4 regions of the Paenibacillus sp. B-A-8 genome follow, and region 3 is predicted to be linked to each of the others. Evidence: riboswitches for the same ligand, from Rfam matches in the RefSeq annotation. Region 3 holds a riboswitch; each other region holds the start of a gene.

Region 1 (5,191 bases), 1.1 Mb from region 3:
TCAGTGCTCATAATCCGTTTAGCACCGATATAGCGTTTTACGTAGTAGCTATCACTCAGGGAGCTAATCGTTACACCGCGTGAGGAAGATGCGTGTGCAAACTTGCCTTCACCGACATAAATGCCGACGTGGGAAACACCCTTACCACTTGTATTGAAGAATACAAGATCTCCTGATCTTAAATCATCTCGGGAGATAGCAGTACCCATTTGATACTGGGAACCTGATTGGTGTGGTAGGTTGATACCGATTTTATCAAAAACATACATTGTAAATCCGGAGCAATCAAATCCATTTGTGGAGATCCCGCCGGATACGTATTTAGTTCCGATGGTCTTGTCGATCACTTTATCCATTTTGGAATCCGCGAAAGCGCTTCCTGCTCCGATGGTGAAGATAATGGAAAAGCTGAGTACAGCTGCTGCTAACTTCTTCTTCAAAAGTTTATACCCCTTCCAGATGCCTACGAGGTTAGCTTAAGGGTTCGGTTGAAGGTCCCCTATGACCCCTCTAAAAATGGAGGTCAATTCACCCAAAGTTGGTTCCCCCGTTTCCCTAATAGTTAGGAAACTCGGCTCAGACTGTTGATTAGGAATAGCTTGTAATCAATACATGACAAAACCTTTGTAAATAACAACTTAATGATTACAAAAATGTTACTAAAATCTTACTGCAGTTATTGTAACAAACAGAGTGCCGCTTGGCAATCGTTTTTAACCTAATCATGCAGAAAAATTCATATATTTAAAGACAAAATGCATATGTAAGCGATAATATTAAACTTATTTTTATATTTATTGAAATTTTTATCAAATAAAAGTGTTTAAAGTCTGTTCTAGAGGTGTAAAGATTATAATAAGGCAAAAGAAAACCTGGATTCGATTAAGGTGATAATCAAATCCAGGTCTATATAGTTGTAATTGTGAGGTTATAGTTGTGGGGAAGTATTAATCGTAGGCTACAGCTTGATATGAGGAAGTACTCATTACTCTTTTAGCGCCAACGTAGCGATTGGCCCAGTAGGACTGGCTAAGTGAAGTGATGGTCACGCCATATGAAGATGATGATTGTGCGAATTTTCCGTTTCCAACATAAATGCCGACATGGGATACGCCGTTGCCCAATGTGTTAAAGAAAACTAGGTCACCTGAACGCAATTTGCTTTTGGCTACAGGAGTTCCAACATTATATTGAGCTTTTGAAGTGCGGGGCAAAGAAAGACCCACCTTCTTGAATACATACGTAGTGAATCCAGAACAGTCAAACCCGGCAGTGCTAGTGCCTCCGGTTTTATAGGCAACTCCAATTGTCTTTGAAATAACACTATCCATCTTAGAATCTGCAAAGGCACTTCCTCCACCAATAGAGAACGCCATCACAAGTCCCAGCGCCGCAGCGACGCATGCTTTTCTTAAATTCTTCAAAAAAATTGTACCCCTTCCAATGCCTGTGAGGTTAGCTTAAGGATTCGGTAGAAGGTTCCCCTATGATCACTGCAAAGCGAGATCAATTCACCCAAAATATGGTTCCCCCACTTCCCGGTGCAAGGAATTCGGCGTTTTATGCACCAGATAGTGACTTATCGACAAGACTACGATGAATACATGAAGTTATGTAGAAATCGTTTCAAATGATTACAAACTTGTTACTAATGGAACAGGACTTATTGTAACAAAGTCTTTACGAATTTGCAAATCGCCATAATTTGTCTGTAACGCGAAAGAGTCCCGGCTCCTGATTTAGGAACCGGGACTCTTATATTATGTGTTGTAATGCCATAAATTATTGTGGAAATGCTTTACTGCGCCATAGATGATATTGAGCGGAAATTCCCCACATTTTGAAAAGTGTCGAGGGCAGTGATGAGAGTTGACGAATAAGAAGTGCCGGCAGGCCAGGACAGAAGATACCGGATAGTCCGCACACCAGCAGAAGGATAAGGCCCGCTGCACCAAGTATGATTGAAATGCCTAGTGCAGGAATCAGTGACTTTATACAGATGAATAGGGAGGAGAACATCCCCGTACCGCTGGTATAACCAAACTGCATATATAGAAGGAACAGACGAACGATAAAGATGTATATAAGCCATGCCAATACGTATGGAACTAGATGAAGTAACAAAGAGGAGTTCAGAAAGGAAGATAAGAACAGCCCGTACATTTTTGGAGCGAGCCAGTATAACGGCAATAGAGCCAGCACCCATTCGATTAAACTAAAGATAAACACTGGAAATCCATAAAGCTTCATGCCGGGAAAAAAGAACAGGCCTCGCTCTCCTTTTCTCTCTTGATGGAGTTCATGCAGTAATCCTGCTCTTATGAAGGGGGAGAGCAGCAGTCGTAAGAGAACAAGCCCTAGGAACATCCATAACCAATTACGTATCTCAGGATCTGTGTTCAAGCTGAACTGCCCTTCGACATAATAGAGTAGTCTACCCATTCCACTGCCTCCAGCGTCTTTATCTGGGTAGCGCAGTAGAATTGGAACGATAGCAGACCGGATGAAGCCGTACATAAAGTAGCCCCAGAGCAGTCGATAGATGAAGAGCAGAATCAGAATATAAAATTGCTCCTTCATGCTTTGCCAGCCGCGGGTTATCGATGTTCTCACAATCATTCACCTCACCAGACAAGAGTTCCGAGCACGGTTTCAACTAATTTAGTTACACTTAACGTCCAGCGGGAGAGTGTTTTGGGCTCTATTTCCGCCAGTCTGAAGTTATTAAGATGTTTGTTTTCTAAAAGAACGGTATGCTCTGGATCAATCTCAGCAGAGAGGAGAAGTTTATCGCTTAACAGCTGAAACGTAGTCTCTGCTCCTTCACCGTTCCAGACCCGCTCTGCCGCAGAACCGTCAGCGAATGTGAATTTAATGGGAACGTCAACGTAATGACTCCCTTTGTTTGTAATTTTCACTATGGATTCGTAGCTCTGAGCCTCGCTGCTGCCATTCTTTTTAATCGTAATCGTATCTACTGAGAAATCAGGAGCACCGCCACCATAAACATAATCCTCGAAATAAGGCTGCCACGATTTTTTGGTTACCTTCTCAACGACTTTTTGAAAATCAGATGTAGTGGGATGCTGGAAACGGAATTTACGTGCGTAAGTAGACATGATACTGTTCATTGCTTTAGCGCCTACTTGGCGTTCAATATCCTTAAGTACTAGCTTTCCGCGAATATATACATTTCGGCTATACGATTCTGCCCCGTCATATTTCCATGTCTCTAAGTTCAGCGGCTCTGATTTGGTCACCAGGCTAGATTGCAGAGGGAGATTAGCTTTGACACCATATTCCTGCTCCATGAGTTTGTCTTCAGCGTAAGAAGTGAAGCTTTCGTCTAACCAAGCCTCTTCGAATTCATTGCTGGCGACCATACCGTAGAAGTATTGATGGCCAATTTCATGAACGACGGTTCTCTCAAGTGAAGTATCAGGTGAAGAGTCCGTGGCTCCAAAGGCTGTAATGAGCGTAGGATACTCCATTCCTCCTGCACCATTGCCCTCCTTAGGTGGAACGATAATAGACAGAGTGGAGTAGGGATAAGGACCATACCATTTACTGAAGTAGGTCAGGGCAGCCTTAGCGGCCTGAAGGTATCGTTCCTTTAAGTCTTTGTGCAATGGATCGAGATAGACCTTGATCCGTACACCAGGTACTTCTGGTGTAGAGAAGGCTTCTTCAGCTACTGTGAAATCAGGGGAAGCCGCCCAAGCGAAGTCATGGACATCATCAGCGTAGAATTGATATATTTTTTGATCTTGTTTCAGTTTGGCATTCTTTACAGGAAATCCGGTCGCAGCTACCGTATAGTTAGAAGGAACTGCAATCGTTACATTAAAGATGCCAAAATCGCTGTAAAATTCAGAGGTGCCGTGATATTGATGTAAATCCCAGCCTTCTTCCTTAACCCCGCGTGTGCCCATAGGCTCGTATACACTAAGCTTAGGGAACCATTGCCCAGCCATCACGAAATTCCCTGATGTACCCATACGGGCAAATATTTTGGGAAGCTGGACCTCGTACTTTAGTTTAAGTGTGACACTTTCTCCTCCATTAACCGGTTGTGGGAGATGCACCTTTAGGAGTGTCTTATCGTTGACGTTACCATCGTCGGGTTGTACAAATTGTACTCGTTGCATTAGCGATGTTCCTTCTGTCGTGCGCAGATCGGTTAGAGTCATACTTCCGAAGCCGTTCTCTGGCATGGTGTCACCCCTGAGCGTTCCTCCGGATTCCTTCATAAAAGTAGTATCTGGTGAGGCAAAAGCATTTGGGTACATATGAAAATATAGATCACTTACAGGTTTTACACCGGGGTGTGTCCAGGTTACCGTCTCAGAAGCGATTAAGGTTTCTGTATCTGGAACAAGCTGAACATCGATGTGGTACTCGACAACCCGATGACTTAATGCTTCCTCTGCCGGAACGGGGGCGCTATCAGGAAGATTTTGCTGTGGTGCAGCAGCAGGAGCTGTGCCACTGGAGGACTTGGCCTCTTTTGAAACAAAGCTAGTAACAGAAGTTGTGGAGTTATCCCCCGAATAGACCCATATTGCTCCTAGTAGCACGAGGGCGGCCAGGGTCGCAAAGATGATAATGTACCTTAATGACAGTGACTTCATACTGTGATTCCTCCCGTGACAAGCATCTACGGGATGTATATGTTTGCAATCGCCGCATTATTAGCTAAAATTAAATTATTCGTAAGAGGAAGGGTGTGCACTCGTGGACAACATACAACCGGAGGGCAAGAAACAGATTGCCTTAAATATTGTGAATGCCAAAAGTAAACATAAAGGCTTTGGAGCAGGCTCTATTGAGCTCAATAACGTATCGCCTGTCATTATTGATGGCGGTGAAGCAGTCATTGATATCGGTGCCATGCATGCCAAGAGTAAGGTTGAAAAGGGTATTAAATTCTCCATGAACCGTGAAGATGTACCTAATGGAAGACAGGTTTGGGTGGTATGGGTAGCAGTGGACCGTACCCAGGATAGTCAATTCTATGGTGGAATAACAGCTTGTGAAATGTGGATTGATACGGAAGCGCGTCGTGGCTGGAAAATCCTCGCCGAGCATGTCAATAAGCTGGATGGGGCTCTAAAACGCAAAATCGATGTGGGAGGGCTTGGTGCAGTTGAAAAGGCTGCGCTAAAATCCCTCTTGATCTCTCATAATGAGG
Region 2 (5,191 bases), 2.3 Mb from region 3:
CAGCTGATAAAAAGCTGGGAACATACAATAACGAATATAAGAAAATTCTTATTTTTAACAACAATTTTTATAGACTGATGACGGGAATAAATGACGGATATGAAGAGTTAATTCGTGAGATACGCAATAATGTTAAAGAAAGTATTATAGATGAGGTATGGATTGAATACACAGAAGTGTTCACTGAACTTGATTATTCTGATTACATTGAAGCAGTTTCGGAAGACAGAAAAGGATATGAACGAATATTACGAAAAGTGAAAAATTAGTTCACTGAAAAAGCTTCTTTTAAGAAGCTCAGGCTGTCGAGAAAGTCTCGACAGCCTTCTTTATGCCCTAATTATTTAAGACGACACCGCGTTAATGTTGTATAATATAGGTAACTATTTATAGAACGGATGGTGTGTTGAATGTTACGTTCCAACCGAGAAAGACAACAATCCTACGAATTTGTTTCCATAGAAGATTTGGTCCCCGAAGACCACTTGCTTCGAAAGGTGGATAAATATATCGATTTTTCTTTTATTGATGAAATGGTTCGACCGCTATACTGCGCCGATAACGGACGCCCAGCTATAGATCCAGTTATTTTATTTAAGATGATTTTTCTTGGATACTTTTACGGTATTCGTTCCGAACGTCAATTGGAGCGAGAAATCCAAACCAACTTGGCCTATCGTTGGTTTTTGGGTCTAGGGCTTAGCGACAAGGTTCCTGACCATACAACGATTAGCTGGAACCGGCGGACCCGGTTTAAAGATACAACGATTTTTCAGGATATTTTCGATGAGATTGTTCTCCAAGGTATTTCGCACCGAATGATTGGCGGACGTGTTCTCGTGACCGATTCGACCCATGTGAAAGCCAATGCGAATAAACATCACTATACCAAACAACAAGTACTACAAAATACCAAAGATTACATTGACGAACTCAATACCGCCGTGGCTGATGACCGGAAAGAACATGGAAAAAAGCCCTAAAACCCAGAGAGGAAGTGAACGAAGAGAAAGAAATTAAAGTGAGCACAACTGATCCAGACAGTGGATATATGATTCGTGATGGCAAACCAGAAAGCTTCTTTTATTTGGACCACCGTACGGTCGATACCAAGTACAACCTCATTACCGATGTGCACGTAACGCCCGGAAATGTCCATGATTCCGTGCCCTATTTGTCGCGTTTAGGTCGCCAGCAAGATCGTTTTGGGTTTGCAGTTGAGGCTGTTGCACTCGATTCAGGATATTTGACTACACCGATTTGTCGGGGGCTACAAAGACGAAAGATTTTTGCCGTGATTGCTCACCGGAGGTTTCACCCCAAGCAAGGCTTGTTTCCAAAGTGGAAGTTTACCTTTGATCCCGAACGTAATCTATATGTTTGTCCAGCGAGTCACGAATTGAAATACAGAACCACAGACCGCAAAGGTTACCGACAGTATGCTTCCAATCCGGAGTATTGCAAGAGTTGCCCGTTGCTGGGTCAATGTACACAGTCCCGAAATCATCGAAAGGTGGTAACCCGGCACGTTTGGGAGGACAGTAAAGATTGGGTTCGGAACAACAGGCTCAGCAAGTCTGGCAAACAGCTGTACCGCAAACGAAAAGAAACGATTGAGCGAAGCTTCGCGGATGCTAAAGAGCTCCATGGGTTTCGCTATTGCCGTTTGCGCGGACTCCGGAACGTCAGGGAACAAGCACTGATGACGGCAGCCGTGCAGAACATGAAGAAGATGGCGATCCACCTGGATAGCCTGGAAAAGTAGGGGTAATCCCCCTACTTTCCCGATTTTACAGCCACCTAAACATGAAAAGAAACCCAAGATATTAAAATAACCTGGGTTTCTCGACACTCTGAGCTTCTTTTAAGAAGCTTTTTCTTTTCCTAAAAATTAACTTACATTTTTTCTACACAAAATTTATATATAATAAGGGAAATTGGAACGGAGCAGGTGAACATATTGTCTATACATCAAGTTTTAATTGCAGATAGTGAATGGAATATGAGAAAATCGCTTCGGTTTTATCTGGAGAAACAAGGGTTTTATGTAAAAGAAGCGACTACAGGAACAGAAGCACTGGAAATGTTAAAGAAGTACTCATTTGATATTATATTATTGGATATTATTTTGCCTGATATGGACGGATGGCAAGTCTGTAAGGTAGTCAAGGAAACCGTTTTTGTACCTATGCTGATATTAACGGAACAGGGAGATACTAAGGACAAGATTCGCGGGCTTAGGATTGGAGCTGACGATTACCTAACCAAGAATATTGAACCTGAAGAGTTATTAGCCCGCATATACTCCATTCTCCGGAGGGTAGCAATTACAAAATCCATGTTTGAAAAAGAAAGATCCCTTGAATTCCCTGGGTTAATAATATATCCAAAAAAGAGGGAGATTTATATTGATGGGATCTTGGAGGGGTTTTCTCAAAAGGATTTTGATTTGATTGTTACTCTTGCTCAAAGAAGAGAAAAAACTTTTACCAGAGAGGAATTGGTGGATAGTGTATGGGGATATGATTTCGAAGGAGAAAATCGTGTAGTTGATACCCATATAAAGAAAATTCGCCAAAAATTCCAAAACGCTGGGCTTAAATATAGTCCAATTCAGACGGTTCGGAGTATAGGGTATAGATTTTTTAAACAGGATTGAACAATTTATATAATTCAATATTACCTATAAGGACACCATGAGATTTTAGTGCTTGGTTATATGTTGATTGTTGTAGCTTTGACGTTAACTGGTAATCAGAATTAAATCATTTTAAGATGGTGAGCTGATGTTTTCTATTTATTCAAAACAAGTTGCAGAATTGTTAAGTGCGCTGGGGATATGGTCATTTCTGATAAGCATTGGAATTAGTATTTTTATAAGTATCATCGGAGTAATTCCTTCAGTTTTTATGACCACCGTAAATGTTTTGATTTTCGGATTCTACCCTGGTTTTTTGCTCTCGTGGATTGGTGAGGTCTTAGGTGCAGGGGTATCCTACAATTTATATCGATTAGGTGTTCAAAGAGTGAACAAGCTTAGAAGGGTAAATTATCTGTGGTTAAATAATCTTAACAATATGACTCCACTAAGGCAGTTTTTCATCTTGTTGTTGGCTAGGCTCATACCCTACGTACCATCCTCCATTGTAACATTGGTAGCCACCACATCCAGTATGACTTTCTTGAACTATATGTTGGCAACTGCTGTAGGCAAGCTTCCCTCCATTTGGTTAGAAACCTTACTTGCTTATGGATATGTAAAAGTAGAAAATAAATCAATGAAAATAATAATTACAATAATGTCACTACTTTCTCTATATATTATTATCCATACAAGTAAGATGAAAAATGGTAAGTTGAATGAAATTCACGAAAATGATCACTAATCCTAGAAATTTATGCATTGTACTATAAAATTGTGTGGTATTTGTGTTGTTTGAAAATAAAAATAGAAAATTTTATATCGGATTGACACAGTGAATATAAATACAATACTATAGCAATAGTTACAAAAAATTAATTAATTATTGCCGAATTTCGTATTGAAAACGGGGGAACCATTCTTGGGTGAATTATTCTTGAAAGCAAAGGAATATAGGGAACCTTTAACCGAACCCTCAGCTAACTCCGTAGGCATTGAAGGGAGAACCTGATTCTGAAAAAGTTTATTTTATCCGTAGTGGGGGCTGCAGTATTGTTCACTTCTGTTCCTGCAAGCACCTACGCAAGTGAAGTAAGTATTGAAAATGAAGTGAAAGAGGTATTGGGGACTCCTTATTTATGGGGGGGGACTACGGCGGCGGGTTTTGATTGTACGGGTTTCATATTGTATATATTAGATAAATTTAATGCAGGTGATTTACCGCGCACATCACAATCTCAAGCTAAAGTAGGCACACCCGTGTCTAAAGATGATCTTCGCGTAGGAGATCTGGTCTTTTTTAACACTTTTGGTACAGGAATTTCCCATGCAGGCATTTATGTAGGTGATGATCAGTTTGCTCATTCCTCAAGCAGTAAAGGCGTAAGAATTAGTAGACTCTCAGAGTCATATTATCGTGATCGTTATGTCACTGCTCGCCGTGTAGTGAGCGAAACTAGCTACCTCAAAATGATTAGTGAATGATGAGTTTGTAAGGTCAGCATCTGTTTTTTTACCTTTTTAATTTCTGGGTTTGTATGCATCCTCTTTAAGAAAAAGACTTCTCACAGGTTGTATTTTATTGTGAGAGGTCTTTTTGCGTCGAGGCTTAGTGTTTAGTGGAAGGTGTGAAAAAACGGTAATAATACAATTGACATACCCCCGAGGGGTACCCTTAGAAGATCGATTTTTCGGAAATGCCAACATTTTTTCTGAAGGTGAGAAAAGGTCTCTCGTTTCTTTCCATCCGGATCTATATAAATACTGGGAAACTACGACAGAAATCACGAAACCTATTTACGCGGGGCACAAAGGTTTAAAAGACGTAACCCGTATGCAGTTAATAGATCTTAACCTTTGGTTGCCTGGTGATATATTAATGAAAGCCGATAAGATGAGTATGGCTCACTCTTTAGAGGTTCGTGTTCCTTTCCTTGATAAAGAAGTGTTTGAGATTGCCCAGAAAATTCCTGCTTCATTATTGCTCGCAATAGGAACCACTAAATACATCTTACGTAAAGCCCTGGAGGGAATCGTACCTCATTCTGTGTTAGGTCGTCCAAAATTAGGCTTTCCTGTGCCTTTGAAAAAATGGTTATTAACCCCAATGGGTGATACCATCCTTCAACAAATTACAGAGAGTGGGGTGGACCAATGGATTCAACTAAATGTTGTTAAAGAGATGTTAAAACAACATCGAATGGGAACGGCCGATTATTCCCGCAAGATTTGGACGATTTATATATTTTCGTTGTGGCATTCCATGTATATTAAACAGTCTATATTCAGGCAAGCTCTAGTCAACTCATAACTCGATAATAGTAGTCAATTGTAGTCGCCTAATTTTGAGATAGCGTAAGCTACCGAGAGGAAAAATATTCAGATATGTGATCCTATCCATCTTAAATCGGGGACTAAATCAACAGTTGGTTGCGAATTATGGAATGACTGGAGAGGAAAAGGAAGGAACATGGTTGTTATTACCCGGATTGCTTTTTTCAATCACTTAAGCAAGGAACAATAACTTCATGAAATATGCAAACTTTCAAC
Region 3 (5,191 bases):
CTTCCTTGCTCCTGTAAGCTGGGATGATGACGGCTGGCCTATGATCGATAATAATGAGGACACTGTCGGGCTGGAGATGAAGGTTCCGCGTGTACCGGGTCATTCGCCAAAACCTGAGACTAGCGGAAGATATGATTTTGATGACCCTGTATTGCCATTGGGATTATCCTTTCTGCGGAATCCGGCAGAGGGAAGCTGGTCACTAAGCCAACGTCCGGGTTTTCTAGCTCTTCGAGGGCAATCGAAAGACCTTAATGAAGTGGGTCAGGTAGCCTTTATAGGCAGAAGACAGCAGCATACTTCAGCTGAATGGAGTACATTACTGGATTTTAACCCTACCGTGGACGGTGAAGAGGCTGGACTCTGTGCTAGATTGGACGAGAATGCACATTATGAAATTGCACTATCGCAAAGAAATGGACATAGAGTGATTACAGCTTATTTAACTGTTGATGGAACAACACATGTGGCTGCAGAGATTCCAACCATTGCTGGGTGTTTATATCTGAAAATTCGGGCGGAGCTAACGGAATACACTTTACTTTATTCTTTGGATGGTCAGGAATGGATCGAGCTATCTAGGGCTCTAGCCTATCCATTATCCCCTCAAGCTGTCAAAGGAAACGGATTTACCGGTGTTCTTGTTGGCTTATATGCGACAGGACATGGCAAAGTGGCGGGGGTTCCTGCTTACTTTGATTGGTTCGACTATCGATCATCATGAGTAGAATGCTAAATATGTACGCTTTTGTAGGGAGGGAAATTGATGAGACAAGCTAGCGATTACTCAGAGCCTGCACTAAAGACAGTGTTCTCGGAGGATTTCAAGATTGGCGCAGCGGTCAACCCATTTACGATACAATCACAGGAGCACTTGCTTGCTTATCATTTCAACAGTATAACTGCTGAGAATGAGATGAAATTTGAAAGTCTACATCCACTTGAGGATATTTATAACTTTAGGGCAGCAGACCAGCTAGTTGCCTTCGCCCGAAAACATAAGATGGCGATGCGCGGACATACCTTGGTCTGGCACAATCAGACTACGGATTGGTTGTTTGAGGATAAGAACGGAGGACCTGTAAGCAGAGAGATTTTGCTTGCACGAGTCAAATCACATATTCAAACCGTTGTAGGACGTTATAAGGAAGATATTTATGCTTGGGATGTTGTGAATGAAGTTATTGCCGATGAAGGAGAAGAGCTTCTTCGCCATTCGAAGTGGCTCGACATTGTTGGCCCGGATTTTATAGCTAAAGCGTTTGAATTCGCCCATGAAGCTGATCCTAAGGCATTATTATTCTACAATGACTATAATGAATCCCATCCCTTAAAGCGTGACAAAATCTATGAACTGGTGAAGTCGCTATTGGATCAAGAGGTGCCGATCCATGGCGTCGGATTGCAGGCACACTGGAATCTATACGATCCGAATCTTGATGATATTCGTGCTGCGATTGAGAAATATGCCTCGTTAGGACTTCAGCTTCAATTGACTGAGCTGGATGTATCCATGTTCCGTTTTGAAGACAAACGAATGGACTTAAAGACAGTACCTGCTGATCTGCTCGAACTTCAAGCAGATCGATATGAAGCGATGTTCGCACTGCTGAGAGAATACCGCGACGTGATTAGTTCAGTCACGTTCTGGGGAGCAGCGGATGACTATACCTGGCTAGATGATTTCCCTGTTCGTGGCCGGAAGAACTGGCCCTTCTTATTCGATGAAGAGCATCATCCGAAGCCAGCCTTTCACCGTATTATCGGCTCTGCCCCAAAATTATAGAGCGGGTAAGCTGCTCAAGTAGTAAAATAACCCGTCCTTATATTAAATAAGGGCGGGTTATTTGTTTGTAGATCAGAAGAATGAAACTCAAAGGGAGGGTTACGGTGAACATTACGATAAGAACAATACTGGAAGATTTAATGGGAACTGAGGAACAGATAGAGGGGACTGTGGATACACTTAAGCCAGGAAATCCAGAAACGGTGGTTACAGGGATAGTTACAGCATTTTGCGCTACGCAATATGTTGTGGAACGAGCGATGGCTATGAACGCCAATTTGCTGATCACACATGAAGGTGTGTATTACAGTCACCATGATACAAGTGAGTGGTTAAAGGATGACGCTGTTTATCTCACGAAACTGAGTTTGATCAAACGTTCTGAAATGGCTATTTTTCGTTATCATGATTATTGTCATCGTCATAAACCGGATGGGATCATGGTCGGCTTGCTGCGAGAGCTTGAGTGGTCAGCTTATGTGAATGAGCAGCAACCCGCTGCTACAATCCTAACGATTCCTGCCATGACAGTAAGTGAAGCGGCTCAGTACATAAAAAGAAAACTAGGAATCCCCTATGTACGTGTTGCCGGTGACCTATCCCAGGTATGCAGACATGTGGGGATATCAGTGGGTTACAGAGGAGGCGGGACAATGGCTATCCCTCTTTTTAATCAGCACAATCTTGATTTACTGATTGCTGGCGAAGGGCCAGAGTGGGAAACTCCGGAATATGTGAGGGATGCAGTACATCAAGGTAGATCGAATGCGCTGATTATGTTAGGTCATGCGGAGAGTGAAGCCCCGGGAATGAAATATTTAGCTGAAGTTTTGGCAGAGAAATACCCAACGATTCCTACTTATTTTATTGCAGAACAACCGATCTATCAGCTGGTTTAATCCTTATAAATCGAAATGAAGAATAAATTTGCATATTATGGAGAAAATGATTGGAAACCAGGTCACTGAGAGAGGAGTGTTTCAATGGAAATTCCTTTGGAGGCTGATGAAGTGTTAAGTCGTATCAAAAAGCTTCAAACTGACGGAAGCTCGATCAGTAAAAAACAAGTGAAGCAAAGCGATCCTGATCTTATGAGAAGTGCGCTGTTCTTTTTTCCGAGCTGGGAGCATGCATTGAAAAACGCCGATCTGTTGTAGCCGAATGATTGTATAAAGAAGCCGAGTGGTTCAGGGATTGATCTCTGATGACCGCTCGGCTTTTTCTTAATAAACCGAGTAAACAAGAGCAATAGAAAGAGAAAACGAAGAGTATGCTCAATATGAAATGAAAAGCATGGCTTTCATCATTATTTTGCCCAGGGCTCAACTTTACAAGAAACCTTACACGGAGTATGATTCATCACATAACTGACAATTACATAAGAAGTCCGCTTAATTTCCGTTAAGGAAAGCGGGGGAACCAACAACTGGAAATCGATATGACAGTCGGTACTAGTTATGGGGTGAATCCTGTTACAGATGCTGAATAGTGCATCCATACAGGTAGGGCAACTCTCACTGCCCGAATCCGACAGCTAACCTCGTAAGCGTATGGAGAGAGGATGAATGGCGTATTTGATGATGAATAGCCACAGAGAATCCCTCTGTGGTTTTTTGCTGCGTTTATAAGCACATATAGATATAGAACCTACCTGTGAAAGAGGTGTTAATTTTGCCTATTGCTAAACTGAATGGAACTTCGCTCTATTACGAAATCATTGGAACAGGGACTCCGGTTGTGTTTATCCATGGACATGGATTAACACATAGCATGTTTAAACCACAATTAGAGTATTTTTCTGATAAATATAAAGTGATTCTGTGCGATTTACGGGGGAATGGCAAATCAGGTGAATTGCTGCAGGCTCCAAACGAGATTATTGAAACGCAATGCCTAGATATAATTATGCTATTGAATGATTTGGGCATTCGTGAGGCGGTTTTTGTCGGGAGCGCCTATGGGGGGCTCGTCGTTCAACATATTGCGAAACAATACCCGGAACGGGTAAAGGCGATTGTTGTTGCCGATAGCTTTTGTAGAAGTCATGCATCAACAATAGTAGGTAAAATTCAGCTTATGGCTGCATATTGTAGTTGGTTAATGTATTACGCTCCTAGTGAGCTTGTACTGCCTTCGATTCGTATGATGTATCGCGAACGCTGGAACCTGGCCTATAACGAGATTAGAAGAGGACTTCTCGACAAACGTCCGCGGGAATTGTATCGCCAAAGGCTGGCTACTAGTCATGTGGATTACACTAGATGCTTAAAATCTTTTAACCGTCCCGCGTTATGTATAGTCGGTGACTTTAGTGAATTTGGAGTCAACTGTATGAAGGATATGGTGTCTCAGCTGCCGCATGCTCAGTTAGCGATCATTCCTAACGCATTAGATCCTAGTAATCTGTGTCAGCCGGAGAAATTTAATGCTATTCTTCAGCGTTTTTTGGAGAAACATCAGGATGCTCAGCAGATCAGTTGATCCTAGTGGAGAAAGCACCTTAGATTGCATAAACCTCTTCAGAGTCTTAATGGTCGGCTAACGTTTAAGCAAGAAATGAGGGCGTTCTATAGCTGGGAGTATGAACTGGCTGCGGGACGTTCTTTTGTATAGTATTTTAGGGAAAACCTCCCTAAAGTACAGAGTATCGAACTAAAGGCTGGCCCAAAGTAGCGAAATCTACGAATGAGCCAGCCTTTAGCATACTATTAATCGAAAGAATACCACTCATAGCACTTCTCAAAGAACAGAATAATGAAATCCAATCGGTAGCTATGCATTTTGTACATTGCTGTCTACTGATGTAAGATTAAAGATATTCGATATTAACTATCTAAAGGAGCTGAGTCATGATGTCTCAAGCCGAAACTATAAAATTGACTTCATTATCTTCAAAAGGAGGCTGCGGCTGCAAAATCGGTCCCGCCGATCTCATGCAGGTTATTCGCAGTCTGCCACCAACCGTTCCTAATCCGGATCTACTTGTAGGTTTGGATACTAGTGATGATGCAGGCGTGTATCGTTTAAGCGATGAACTCGCGTTAGTGCAAACTGTTGATTTTTTCACACCGATCGTGGACGACCCTTATTCCTTTGGGCAAATTGCAGCAGCCAATGCGTTAAGTGACATTTATGCTATGGGTGGTAAGCCGCTTACAGTGCTTAATATTGTAGCTTTTCCTATCTCTGTTCTGGATAAAAGCATTCTCGGTGACATTTTGCGCGGTGCAGCGGACAAGGTGCAGGAAGCAGGAGCGACGCTTGTAGGTGGACATTCTATCGACGATAAAGAGCCTAAATTCGGATTGGCTGTTACGGGGCTGGTGCATCCGGACAAAGTAAGAACGAATGCAGGCGCGCAGGTGGGGGATAAGCTGATACTAACGAAACCTATCGGTGTGGGCA
Region 4 (5,191 bases), 1.0 Mb from region 3:
GTAAAGCCTCCAGACGTTCACGTCCCTCTTCAGGGAAGTAACGAGCCTTGAGATTGTTAGCAATCGTTTTGCGACGCTGTGTGAAAGAAGCTTGGACGACCTCAAAGAAATGCTTCTCACTCTCAACTTCTACCGGTGGACGCTCTCTTACCTTTAGACGGATTACAGCCGACTCCACATTAGGTTGAGGAATGAATACTGTACGCGGTACAATGCAGACGAGCTCAGGCTCACTGTAATACTGCACGGCAATGCTAAGGCTTCCGTATTCCTTCCCTCCCGGAGAAGCAGCCATACGCTCCGCAACCTCTTTCTGAATCATTACAACGATGTTATCAAGCGGAAGCTTCTCTTCGAGCAGCTTCATTAGGATCGGTGTAGTCACATAATACGGCAAATTGGCAACTACGCTTACCTTGTTCACGGATGAAAAGTCTTCCTTGAACAGCTCCTGCAGGTTTACATTCAGAACATCATCATTACGAACCTTAACATGCGGGTAAGGGGAAAGCACGTCCCTTAAAATAGGGATCAACCTACGGTCGATCTCCACAGCGGTTATCGCACCGGCTGTTAGCGCCAAACGCTCCGTCAGTGCTCCAATCCCAGGACCGATCTCTAGAGCCCCTGAGTCGCTATCTAGCCCAGCAGCGTCTACAATCTTGTCCAATATATTTTGATCAATCAAAAAATTCTGTCCTAAGCTCTTCTTGAACTTAAATCCATAACGTTGAATAATCTCTTTTGTCCGTTTTGGAGTTGAAATTTCCTCTCTACCACTCATGAAGTAATGCCCCCCTGATCAATTTGGGCGAGAGCTCCGGCAAATTCCTCCCGCGTAATTCCAAACATCGCCAGCCGCTTGTACAGCTGCTTGCCATTACAATATCCGATTCCAAGCAAATTACCAAGTGCCATACGTCTTTCAGCTGCCCGAGGGTGTACAAGCATTCCAGCGGCCATTAGATCGTCAATTCCAATTATTGCAGGTGCTCCTTCAAAAGAGGTATGTACGTTTCGCAGCGCATGACGAATCGCCTCTGGAGAGGCGTTCTCCACACCGATATCTCCCTTACGGGTTGCGTCCTTCTCCGGAATGAAAGCATGCTTACAGCCCGGCACCTTTGCGGACACAATCTTACGAATTCGTTCACCCGCGTGATCCGGATCTGTAAGAATAATCACCCCTCTACGCTCCATAGCAAGCGCGATCTTCGCAATTACGGTCCGGTCTACCGCCGAGCCCCCTGTTTCGATCGTATCTGCTTCTACAGCGCGTTTAACAGCGACGGTATCACTCTTACCTTCAACGACAATTAATTCCTTAATCATATCTATTGACTCCTTCCAAAAAAAGCAAAAAAGAAGAGGTTTCGCTCCTCTTCTTTTGGTTAAAGAATTTATAAGTGATGAGCGGTTGCTCTGCGATCAACGAAATGATCATCTGGCGTTCCTTAACGGTTATCATCACTATAGCTTATCAAAGAATAATTTGCAAAAGCTTCCGAACTAATTTAACTCCGGCTTCACAGGTCCAATCACATAAACGGTACGTGATTTACGACCGAAATTACGCACATGGCTCAGTGAATCGTAATAGACGTCTACTTTATTGCCTTTAATGGCACCGCCAGTATCTTCAGCTCGGCGGAATCCAAGCCCCTCAATATATACCCACCAGCCAATAGGGATTACATTCGGGTCTACTGCAATTGTACGACCTTCCGTTACGCGTGTTCCGGAGGCAGTTTTGGTACCTATACCTGGCTCTTCTGATGAATAAGCTGTCATGGAGACGTTCTTAATCATCTTCTTGTACTCAAAGTCTACGCCAGCCTTGCTTGTGACGTTATTAGTCTTGGCGCTAACCTTAGCCGTTTTGGAAGTAGTGTTTGAATTGGAAGTTGTTGTAGTCTTAGCTACAGCCGGCTTAGGAAGTGGTTTGGTACCAACGGCAATAACTTTATCTTTCGTTACCGTTTGTACTTCCTTACCAATCATGCGCATAGAGGCCAGTTCTCCGTCTTGGTAGATCTTTTCAATATGCTGAATCATGACGCCTGGTTTGCCTGCCTGTGCCACTCTAACTGTTCCCACAGTAAGGGAGGGGTCTGCTGTCTTGATGACTCTGAAGGGTAAGTTAGTTGTCCGCTGTACAGTCTGTTTGTTGATGCGAACAATCTTAATCTCCATGTTGGCAGAAATGGCGGTGTCTAACGAAGGGAAAATCTTATCATGACCTTCTAGGGTGATGCCCATTTTGTCAATTGCTTTACCGATTGTATCCTCGGTTGTATATAACGTTTTTGTTGCTCCGTCCGCAGTAAGGCTAATTTTCTGCGCACGATTGATAACGACACGGTCACCGTCTTTTATTTCATCACTCAGTCCTAAAGATAGTTCATCATGCGGCTGCAGCGAAATTTGCTCTTTCTCCAGCACATCACCAAGAAGCGCTTCTCGCGTTTCAAGCGTCTGTGTCTGCCCGTCTATTACTAAAAATAATTGTTTGTTACTTTGACCGTGTACGTACAGCAGAATAAGTAGCGCGATAGCGACTGAAATCACGCCTGCAAGTAAAAGTACGCGAGTATTTACTTGCTCCCACCGTAGTGCGAAAGACCTGCTGGATGACTGCGAATCATGGGATACTTCTGGTTGGAATACGCCCATTCTCTCCATCCTCCTTACATAGCCCCGTCGTCAATTGTATATCATGAGGACTGAATTCCTTTGACGAAACTATTTGAGATTGTCACAGGACACGCACTTAATAACTTAGCGTCTCCTGCTCATGGATCGCCTGCTCGGCACAGCTACTCCCACCCCTGTTATATAACAGTATGTGGGCAACATTCTATTTATTCAAAAATAAAAAAGCCTAAAAAGAGTTCAATTGAGGACTCTTTCGTGGCTTCTCCAAATTCAGAATAGAGAATGCTTGTGCACGAGGTTGCCTCTCTTACTTGCGCTTACGGGGTTAGCTGTCGGGTTCGGACGAAAGAGAGACGCCCTATTTCAGGTCACCCGCTCATGGCGGTTGCCCTTAAATTCACCCCAAAGACCACGTGAAGAAATCAAATACTGTCCTGTGGCACGTCGAAGCCGTATTCAAAATACAGGCATGCGACAGGTCAATATTGGTTCCCCCGTTCTCCATACGGAGACTCAGCGAGACGATCCATGAATCAGTGGCTGTCACTATAACACAGCTCACATCACTGAAAAGATGATATCCTGTTTTGATGCATGTTGTAAAGGACGATTCAACCACGTTTAAGCAAAAATTTGGTTAAAATATTGTAATATTCAGCCGTTTTTATATTAAAAAAGTTTAATATATCGGCCATTCTCTATTTTTCGCCTGTTTTACTCCCGTTTTCACTCAATCCCAAATCGTTCCAGTGCGTTCGCATACGTTATTTTAGCCAATTCTTCCCATGTTAGCCCTTTAATTTCAGCTGCCGCCTCTGCTACCAACTTCACATGAGCACTCTCATTTCGCTTCCCGCGGAAGGGATGAGGAGTCAAATATGGAGCATCCGTTTCGATCAATAATCGGTCTAACGGGGTCTGCGCAAGCACTTCTTTTGGCACTCGTGCATTTTTGAACGTAATGGGTCCTCCAAACGATAAATGAAAACCAAGATTCAAGCACATTTTTGCTGTTTCCCAGCTTCCTGAGAATGAGTGCATTACGCCTCCAACCTCATTTGCCTTTTCTTCCCGCAAAATCCGTACAACATCTTCATGGGCATCACGGTCATGAATACAAATCGGCATCTTTAGTTCACGGGCTAGTCCGATTTGCTTGCGAAAAACCTCATGTTGCACATCCTTGGGAGAGGTATCCCAGTAATAATCCAGTCCAATTTCCCCAATAGCCACCACTTTTTTATGACTGCACAGAGAAGCGATCCAATCGAGATCTCCTTCTTTCATATCTATCGCATCCTGTGGATGCCAGCCCACTGCAGCATAAATATAATCATAAGATTCTGCCAGCTTCATCGTAGAGGGAATCGTCTCCCGATTAAATCCGATATTAATCATCTTACTAACGCCAGCCTCTACAGCACGAGCGATAACTTCTTCGCGATCCTCGTCGAATTGAGGTGCATCCAGATGCGTATGTGTGTCAAACAGAAACATTTTTGCCGTCACTCCTTGTTGTTTTTTAACATAAGACAGTGTGAATTTCACGCCATCTATTGTATCGTCTATTTCTACGAGAAGCAGTTATTGATTTCAAAAGACGAAAACATCGTTTCTTCTTGTCAAAAATCCCATATTTTCTTGTATTATTTTGCAAAAATCACTGCTATTGAAGATGGCAATCGTGTAAGCGCTTGTCTCAACTTATCTTGAGGAAAATACAAATGATACCTGCCACGATGAATGCCGCTAATAGAGCGTACAATATCCGACACCTCTGAAATTTCCCTCAGCTGATCATGTCGATCAAGCAGCAAGATTTGCTTATTGTCAAAGGCTTCTCCCGGACGGAACACATCATAGGGTAAATCTGTCGGAAAATCAATCTCCAAGTCATATTCCGGGTGAAGTCCCGCTGCCGCAAAACTGCTGCGAATTTCAGTAATCATATCTGTATCAAGATTCTCCATCTCAACATATTTATACAGTTTACGATGAATAAAACGGGTACACAAGTCGCTTAATAGCTCATCTTTTTCAAGCGTCCACTGCATAAAAGCCGTCTGTACCAGCGCCTCATCTAACATTAAATATTGCTTCACTGTCACCTCTCCACGGAACAAATCCTCCAGCGGATTAATCATAAAACTAAAATGGTACCCCTCTTGGAAAAGCTCCTTAGCTCTACGGAAAATTTGTCGCAAAATAATCTCAGAGCTGCGTGTCACCGGATGAAAATATACTTGCCAGTACATTTGATAACGCGACATTAAATAATCCTCAATCGCATGCATTCCCGATTCTTTTACCACAACCCGACCATTATAAGGACGCAGCATTCTCAAAATCCGATCAATATCGATCGTTCCATAGTTTACACCTGTATAGTACGCATCACGCAACAAATAATCCATGCGATCAGCATCTAGCGGACTGGAAACCAGATTAACAACGATTTCATGCTCATAAGTTTTGGAGATCACTGAAGCTACTTTACGAGGAAAATCCTCCTCCACATCACGCAAGATTTCAGTTA

Evidence for each region. A riboswitch is a leader RNA that binds a small molecule or an ion and turns the genes downstream of it on or off. The one in region 3 is predicted to bind cyclic di-AMP.
Region 1: it holds a riboswitch for cyclic di-AMP, as region 3 does, so the genes downstream of both, ACN6MV_RS00545 (C40 family peptidase) here and ACN6MV_RS26725 (alpha/beta fold hydrolase) in region 3, are expected to answer to the same signal.
Region 2: it holds a riboswitch for cyclic di-AMP, as region 3 does, so the genes downstream of both, ACN6MV_RS15830 (C40 family peptidase) here and ACN6MV_RS26725 (alpha/beta fold hydrolase) in region 3, are expected to answer to the same signal.
Region 4: it holds a riboswitch for cyclic di-AMP, as region 3 does, so the genes downstream of both, ACN6MV_RS00190 (ubiquitin-like domain-containing protein) here and ACN6MV_RS26725 (alpha/beta fold hydrolase) in region 3, are expected to answer to the same signal.

What each region holds. Positions count from the first base shown of each region.
Region 1 covers NZ_CP183882.1:113,453-118,643, forward strand. The annotation lists gene ACN6MV_RS00540 (C40 family peptidase) at 1-440, opposite strand, end outside; cyclic di-AMP (ydaO/yuaA leader) riboswitch at 446-587, opposite strand; gene ACN6MV_RS00545 (C40 family peptidase) at 948-1,376, opposite strand; cyclic di-AMP (ydaO/yuaA leader) riboswitch at 1,430-1,568, opposite strand; gene ACN6MV_RS00550 (hypothetical protein) at 1,783-2,613, opposite strand; gene ACN6MV_RS00555 (M1 family metallopeptidase) at 2,625-4,631, opposite strand; gene ACN6MV_RS00560 (YwhD family protein) at 4,735-5,191, shown strand, end outside.
Region 2 covers NZ_CP183882.1:3,592,940-3,598,130, forward strand. The annotation lists gene ACN6MV_RS15810 (hypothetical protein) at 1-269, shown strand, start outside; one part of gene ACN6MV_RS15815 (IS1182 family transposase) at 411-981, shown strand; one part of gene ACN6MV_RS15815 (IS1182 family transposase) at 981-1,765, shown strand; gene ACN6MV_RS15820 (response regulator transcription factor) at 1,961-2,659, shown strand; gene ACN6MV_RS15825 (TVP38/TMEM64 family protein) at 2,787-3,386, shown strand; cyclic di-AMP (ydaO/yuaA leader) riboswitch at 3,519-3,651, shown strand; gene ACN6MV_RS15830 (C40 family peptidase) at 3,656-4,126, shown strand; gene ACN6MV_RS15835 (asparagine synthase-related protein) at 4,476-4,952, shown strand.
Region 3 covers NZ_CP183882.1:5,931,618-5,936,808, reverse strand. The annotation lists gene ACN6MV_RS26745 (glycoside hydrolase family 43 protein) at 1-724, shown strand, start outside; gene ACN6MV_RS26740 (endo-1,4-beta-xylanase) at 767-1,786, shown strand; gene ACN6MV_RS26735 (Nif3-like dinuclear metal center hexameric protein) at 1,891-2,685, shown strand; gene ACN6MV_RS26730 (hypothetical protein) at 2,770-2,943, shown strand; cyclic di-AMP (ydaO/yuaA leader) riboswitch at 3,165-3,351, shown strand; gene ACN6MV_RS26725 (alpha/beta fold hydrolase) at 3,458-4,267, shown strand; gene selD (selenide, water dikinase SelD) at 4,636-5,191, shown strand, end outside.
Region 4 covers NZ_CP183882.1:40,070-45,260, reverse strand. The annotation lists gene rsmA (16S rRNA (adenine(1518)-N(6)/adenine(1519)-N(6))-dimethyltransferase RsmA) at 1-784, opposite strand, end outside; gene rnmV (ribonuclease M5) at 781-1,332, opposite strand; gene ACN6MV_RS00190 (ubiquitin-like domain-containing protein) at 1,510-2,673, opposite strand; cyclic di-AMP (ydaO/yuaA leader) riboswitch at 2,955-3,184, opposite strand; gene ACN6MV_RS00185 (TatD family hydrolase) at 3,382-4,152, opposite strand; gene ACN6MV_RS00180 (HD domain-containing protein) at 4,302-5,191, opposite strand, start outside.